3 regions of the Brevibacillus ruminantium genome follow, and region 3 is predicted to be linked to each of the others. Evidence: riboswitches for the same ligand, from Rfam matches in the RefSeq annotation. Region 3 holds a riboswitch; each other region holds the start of a gene.
What was found. A riboswitch is a leader RNA that binds a small molecule or an ion and turns the genes downstream of it on or off. The one in region 3 is predicted to bind S-adenosylmethionine.

Region 1 (2,198 bases), 670 kb from region 3:
GGCTTTGTCAATTCCTTTGACCCCGGTGACAGCATGCTTTATTATCTGCACTTATCCGAACGCGGCGGCATGAAGCAGCCGCAGAAAAAGAATGGCGACTGGTGGCTGTCTGATGAATATTTGCATAAGCCCCTGACGAGGGAAGAAGCGAGCATGATTCTCTTCCACGTGCTTGCGCCCTACAAGATGCGGACCTCCAACTTTCGAGTAGATGAGGTAGAGCCTTATTTTTCCGGCTATTACCAGTGGAAGCAAGATCGGAAATACGTCGATACGGATTCTCCGTACGCGGCCGCGATTGCTGACTTTAACCTCTTTGTCAGCGAAAAGACATTTGAGCCGAATAAACAGATGACGCGTGCCCAGTTCGCGGTTGTTCTGAAACGTCTCTATGATTTCTGTAAAAACGATGCGCCCAAGCAGTTCCATGACACTGCGGCAAAGCAAAAAGCGATCACCAATCTCTTTTTGACGGCAGCCGATCGGGCCTATCAGCAGCGAGATCAGGAGCAGATTGACCAGTTCTTCAGCAGAAGCGCCCAGCGCACACTGGAGGAGATTGCGCCGCTTCCGCTTCATGACTACGCGGGAAATCTGACACTGAACAAAGATGAAAACCATCCCAACCGTCTCTGGGCAAAGGGCAGCTACCAGCATCCGTTAACGGGCAGCTACCAGGTCACTTACATGTTGGAGCCAGCTTCGTCCAATCATTACGGCTGGCAGGTAACCAAGATCGAATACCAGCAAAAATAAAAATGCCGGTTGACAGGGGGGAAAACAGCGATTATATTCTGTATATACAAAAGGTTTTGATACAAGAATATGACTCTTATCCAGAGAAGGCTGAGGGACTGGCCCTATGAAGCCCGGCAACCTAGCGCGAAAGACACCGATCTTTCGAGCCAAGGTGCTAACTCCAACAGGTAGAAATACCTGACAGATGAGAGGTGCGAATTAGTTGGAATTCTGCCCCTTTCATTTGGAAAGGGGTTTTTTGGTGGGAGAAAATGATTTCATGTTCCGGTTTCAGGACTGAAAAGCGCATCGTTTTATCTTTAAAAGGGGGTTTTCCGATATGAAAAAGAAGTTTGGTGTGATTGGTGCACTTGTCCTGTCTCTGTCACTGATGCTGACGGCTTGCGGTGGCGGCAACAGCGCTTCCACAGGAAATAGCGGAGGAGGCAGCGGTTCCGGGGAGAAGCCCAAGCGTATTGCTCTCATCATGCGGCAAAACGTCGGTACCTTCTCAGCCCAGTACATCGCCGGTGTGAAAGCCGAAGTAGAGAAGAATGGCGGAGAGTTGTCCGTCTTCAATGCAGATACAGATCTCGTGAAAATGGCTTCCAATCTGGATGCGGCAGTCAATCAGCAATTTGACGGCATTCTGATTGACCACGGTACGGCCGAAGCCCTGCAGCAGGGTGCCGAGAAGGCCGTCAAACAAAACATTCCGCTGGTGCTGTTTGACACCGATATCAAACTGCCGGGCGTGCCGGTCGTCGAGCAGGATGACCAGAAGCTGGCTGAGCTGAGCCTGGAGAAGCTGGCAGCCGATAACGGCGGTAAAGGAAGCATCGTGAAAATCTGGGTAGCGGGCTTTGCTCCAATGGAAAAACGTCAAATTACCTATGAAGGCTTCCTGAAGAAATACTCGGACATCAAGGAAGTGGCTGCTTTCGGAAGTGCCACCAACAACACAGCGCTGGACACACAATCTCAAATGGAAGCGATCCTGAAGAAATACCCGAACAAAGGGGATATCACTGCTGTATGGGCGTCCTGGGATGAGTTCGCCAAAGGAGCGACTCGTGCGATTCAACAGGCTGGACGCACCGAGATCAAAGTCTACTCGATTGATTTGAGCGATGAGGACCTGCAATTCATTCAGGACCCGGCTGCCTCCTGGGTCGCCACTGCAGCCGTAGACCCGGGCAACATTGGACGCATTCAGGCGCAAACCGTCTTCCAGAAAATCAAAGGCGAGCAAGTGCCCGACAACGTGAAGCTGAACCCGGTGCTGGTTCAACGCGAGGATTTGCCGACAGACAAGAAAATTACGATGGCCGATCTTTCCGAGTACGTAAAAGAGTGGGGCAAGTGATGTACGCATAAATCGTTAGCTGTTTCCCGTTGATGGCGAATCAACGGGTTTCTTCCTTAAAAGAGGGGAGGTTTCCGACATGACAACCTTGCAA
Region 2 (2,198 bases), 540 kb from region 3:
CTTCGTTACGGGAATCAAGAGAATCATCAAAATAATGAAAGGCACGGAACGCAAAACGTTTACGACAAAGGATGATACCGAATAAAACAAGCGGTTTTCCAGCAGTTGTCCTTTGGACGTCAGGAATAGCAGGATTCCCAGCGGAAGTCCGATAATGACCGTGAACAAGGTAGAGAACCCGAGCATGGTCAGTGTGTCAATTGAGCCCTTCCATATTTCTGTCCAATCCACATTTGTAAACGACATGCCCTATATCACCTCCACTTCCAGCCCGCGCTGTCGCAGTGTCTCGATCGCTTTGTTGTTTTGGCCCGAATTCCCGCCCAACTCGACCACGAGCTGACCGTATGGGGTGTCTTTCATCCGTGAGATGGTCCCCTGCAGGATGCTGAATACCGTCCCTGTCTCCTGCATCGTTTCAAAAAGGATCGGCTGGTAGGTTTGCTCGCCCAGGAAGGTCACGCGAAGAATCATCCGTTCGCCCGACGCTTTTTCCAGGGAAACGACTTTACGCAATTCACTGGAGTCCGCTACCTGCTCGACAAACTCCTGTGTCGTCGGATGCTGCGGCTTCAGGAACACTTCCAGAACCTCGCCGGTTTCGACGATATGTCCGCCGTCAATCACACCTACCCGATCACAGATGGAGCGGATCACATGCATCTCGTGGGTGATCAGCACGATGGTCAGTCCCAGTTTTCGGTTGATATCGAGCAAGAGAGCGAGAATAGAGTTGGTTGTCTGCGGGTCGAGAGCTGAGGTCGCCTCGTCGCAGAGCAGCACTTTGGGGTCACTCGCCAGTGCACGGGCGATGCCAACGCGCTGTTTCTGCCCACCCGACAATTGTGACGGATACTTGTCCCGATGCTCACTGAGCCCCACCAGCTCCAGCATTTCCTTAACCTTCTTATCAATTTGGTTTTTGGGCCGCTTCGCCAGTTTTAACGGAAAAGCCACATTCTCCGCTACGGTCGCGGACGACAGGAGGTTAAAATGCTGGAAAATCATCCCAATATGTCTGCGCTGCTCCTGAAGCTTGCCCTCGTCCAGTTTCGTCAGATCGACTCCATCGACGATCACTCTGCCTGATGTCGGGCGCTCCAGCAGATTGATACAGCGGATCAGTGTGCTTTTTCCCGCCCCGGAGTGTCCAATGACCCCGTATATTTCTCCCTTTTTGATCGTAAGGTCGATCCCTCGCAAAGCAGGTATCGCCTTTCCGTTGACCACGTAGTCTTTTTTCAGATCATGCAACTGTATCATCCGCTCACCTCCCGTATAAAATAAAAACCCCTTTTTCCTATACGAAAAAGGGGCTGCACCGTAATATACGATCGCATCCACCCTTCTCATCTGTACAAGATCTACATCTTGTAGGAATTGGCACCGCGCCACCCATCGAATGATCGATGAGCCGGTTGCCGGGCTTCATAGGGCCTTTCCCTCCGCCTCTCTGGATAAGAAGAATATCTACGTTAGATTCAATTAATAGAAATGTACCGTCTTGATACAAATTGGATTATATGCTATCGCGAAATAAAAAGTCAATGAGAATTTAATCCATGACTCCATTGCGGATGACCTCGGCATCTACGTGAAAGCGGAACTCCGCCTCTTGAAAACGTTTTTGCAATTCTTCATGTGAAAGCTTTCCCGCTCCCCGCACTTGAGACCGGTACCTTTCCCCAAAACCAAACGGGTCCACACCCATTTTTTGGATCTTCCGAACGACCTTCTCCAGCTCTTGTTTCAGATTTTCTGAAAGGACCTTGTCGAGTTGCTTTGTCATTTTCGGATTCTCCAGCTTTACTGGTTCCGACATCTCCAGAATGCGGGCCTTCAATTTGATTTTGACGTCAAATATCAGTGGTTTCTGGCTGACAACCTTGATGCTTGCCTTGCTGCTGATGGTGTCAAATACCAGCCGAAAATCCGTTTCTTTGTCTCCACCGGAGTTTGGCTCAAGCTCCAAGCGCTTCCGCGATGTTCTCATCTCATAGGTGGCCGTTCGATAGTTTTCATGTACCAGTTTAATAAAAAAGGCTTCCTTCGGCGGTACCCAATCGACGTACTTATCATCGCGAAACAAGGCCACTCCTTTAATCCCCACGTTTTTTCCCTTTTTCTCAAGAAGGGGAAGGTATGGATCAATGCCCTCGCCAAAATAAGTGCGTATGAATTCATGCAGTGTCGGGGAT
Region 3 (2,198 bases):
ACGATAGGTCTCATCGTAGAGGGAGCGGCCAATCCAGAAATTCACGAGCCATGCCGCAATCCCGATCAACAGAGAAATTCCCACCGTATAGGCTGCATTTGAGAGCCTGCTTTTCCACTTCCCCCGGCGGATGATCGCGCGCTGCTTGTCTTCAGGCAAGCTCTCCAACAAGGATTTGTCACTTCCTTTTTCCAAGGGTTCTTCCTCTCCGAGCAGTAGCTCTTCCAATCTCTCGGCATACTCCGGATCATCGGCTAGGCGCTGCCGCAGCTCTGCTTCTTCCTGCGCGCTCAGCTCGCCGCGCAGATACGCCAAGAGCATCTCTTCCCGCTCCCTATTCATCCTGTCCGCATCTGTCATCCTGATTATCCCTCCACCATTTTCGCATCTTCACACGTCCCCGATAGAGGGACCGCTTCACATCCGCTACATCGATCCCGAGGACATCCGAAATTTCCGCATAGCTTAGCTTCCCGGCATAGAGAAGCAGCGACTGCCGCTGTTTTTCCGGCAGCGCATCCAGCGCATCCTGCACAGAGGCAAATGTCTCTTGAAGAACGACCGCAGCCTCCGGACTCGCTGCCCTCTGATCTGCCTGATCGGGAAATGCATCGGTCAAGTATTCCGGCTTTCGCTTTTGCTTGCGATGCCAATCGATAAATGCGTGGTACGCAACCTTGAACAGCCAGGGGCGAACCTTTTCTCCCCGATAGGTATCCAGGTGCTGAAAGGCGCGGAAAAAGGTTTCCTGCGTCAAATCCTCCGCGAGACCGGCATCACCGGTCAGTTTGCGGAGATAGCGGTAAATATCGTTGACATGCAGGCGGTACACCTCCTCCACCCCTGCCTTTCTCATTCCTTCACACCCTTTCTCCTGATACCACGCTCGATTCTGCAAAAAGTTTCAGGTGTCCTTCCCATTTTTTCTTCTGAATTCTTCTGCCGGCTAAGGTAACTGTCTTGCCTCGCGATTCTGGCTACTGAGAAAGAGTCTATCCTGCTCGCCTCCTCATCTCTGCCCGACCAATTGCAGGGTTGACTGAAGATTACGAACGTCTTATGATTAGGGATATCGCTAGACTAATCACATAAAAACACATATCACTCTTATCGTGAGCTGGCTGAGGGACTGGCCCTATGATGCCCGGCAACCGGCGCTTTCCATTTTGGCAGGCGAAACGGTGCTAATTCCAACGGTGAGAGTCGTACTCCGCGATAAACGTCGGGTTGTTTCGACTCTGAACCGAGAGATGAGAGGAGACGAAAACGTTACCGAACGAACGCCTCCCCTCGCGAAGGGGAGGCTTTTTACGTGTTCTCCACATGGTAGTCAGTAATGCAGTGAAGAAAAGGAGGGTTTCTCAATGAGTGAGCCGCGCATCCTCGTTACCTATCTGACGCAGGCCAAAGACCTGCAAAAAAAGGCGGAAGCCATCGCTGTCGGCATGACCGTCGGCAGTTGGACTGATCTGCCCGCAGCCAAACAGGAAGAACTGAAGCCCTATCTGGGAGAAGCAGTCAGCTCCCAGGTGCTGGAGACTGCAGAAAATGGCGAGAGCCGCGGTCTGATTACCGTCAGCTACCCGCTCCGTAACTTTACGGCAGATATTCCTTCCTTGTTGACCGGCATCTTCGGCAAATTATCCATGGACGGCAAAATCAAGCTGGTCGATATCGATTTCCCGGACTCGCTTCTCTCTTCTTTTCCCGGACCAAAATACGGCATCAGCGGTCTGCGTGAGCGACTTGGCATTCACGATCGCCCCCTGCTGATGAGCATTTTCAAGTCCTGCCTGGGATTGCCGTTTGACGATTTGAAAACACAGTTTCGCGCCCAGGCACTCGGCGGGGTCGATCTGGTCAAGGATGACGAGATTTTTTTTGCAGACGACCGCGCACCTTTTCTGGAGCGCATTCGTGCCTTTAAACAAATTGCCCGGGAAACGGAGGCGGAAACAGGCAAAGCTGTTCTGTACGCAGCCAATCTCACCGGTCCAATTCACGACCTGAATGAACGTGCCAAGCGCGCTGTTGACGCAGGAGCGGACTGCCTGCTGTTCAACGTGCTCGCTTTTGGCTACGACGCGCTTCACCGTCTTGCCGCAGATCCGGACATCCAGGTGCCAATCATGGCGCATCCCGCGTTGGCAGGCGCATTTTACCCCTCGCCCGATTACGGAATCGCGACGCCGCTATTG

Region 1: it holds a riboswitch for S-adenosylmethionine, as region 3 does, so the genes downstream of both, NDK47_RS02345 (sugar ABC transporter substrate-binding protein) here and NDK47_RS05355 (2,3-diketo-5-methylthiopentyl-1-phosphate enolase) in region 3, are expected to answer to the same signal.
Region 2: it holds a riboswitch for S-adenosylmethionine, as region 3 does, so the genes downstream of both, NDK47_RS02975 (methionine ABC transporter ATP-binding protein) here and NDK47_RS05355 (2,3-diketo-5-methylthiopentyl-1-phosphate enolase) in region 3, are expected to answer to the same signal.

The regions. Positions count from the first base shown of each region.
Region 1 covers NZ_CP098755.1:438,064-440,261, forward strand. Annotated here, with positions in the region: gene NDK47_RS02340 (S-layer homology domain-containing protein) at 1-756, shown strand, start outside; SAM riboswitch class I at 830-950, shown strand; gene NDK47_RS02345 (sugar ABC transporter substrate-binding protein) at 1,079-2,104, shown strand; gene NDK47_RS02350 (sugar ABC transporter ATP-binding protein) at 2,184-2,198, shown strand, end outside.
Region 2 covers NZ_CP098755.1:570,619-572,816, reverse strand. Annotated here, with positions in the region: gene NDK47_RS02980 (methionine ABC transporter permease) at 1-246, opposite strand, end outside; gene NDK47_RS02975 (methionine ABC transporter ATP-binding protein) at 250-1,263, opposite strand; SAM riboswitch class I at 1,347-1,464, opposite strand; gene NDK47_RS02970 (Ger(x)C family spore germination protein) at 1,556-2,198, opposite strand, start outside.
Region 3 covers NZ_CP098755.1:1,105,855-1,108,052, reverse strand. Annotated here, with positions in the region: gene NDK47_RS05365 (anti-sigma factor) at 1-360, opposite strand, end outside; gene NDK47_RS05360 (sigma-70 family RNA polymerase sigma factor) at 335-856, opposite strand; SAM riboswitch class I at 1,105-1,203, shown strand; gene NDK47_RS05355 (2,3-diketo-5-methylthiopentyl-1-phosphate enolase) at 1,365-2,198, shown strand, end outside.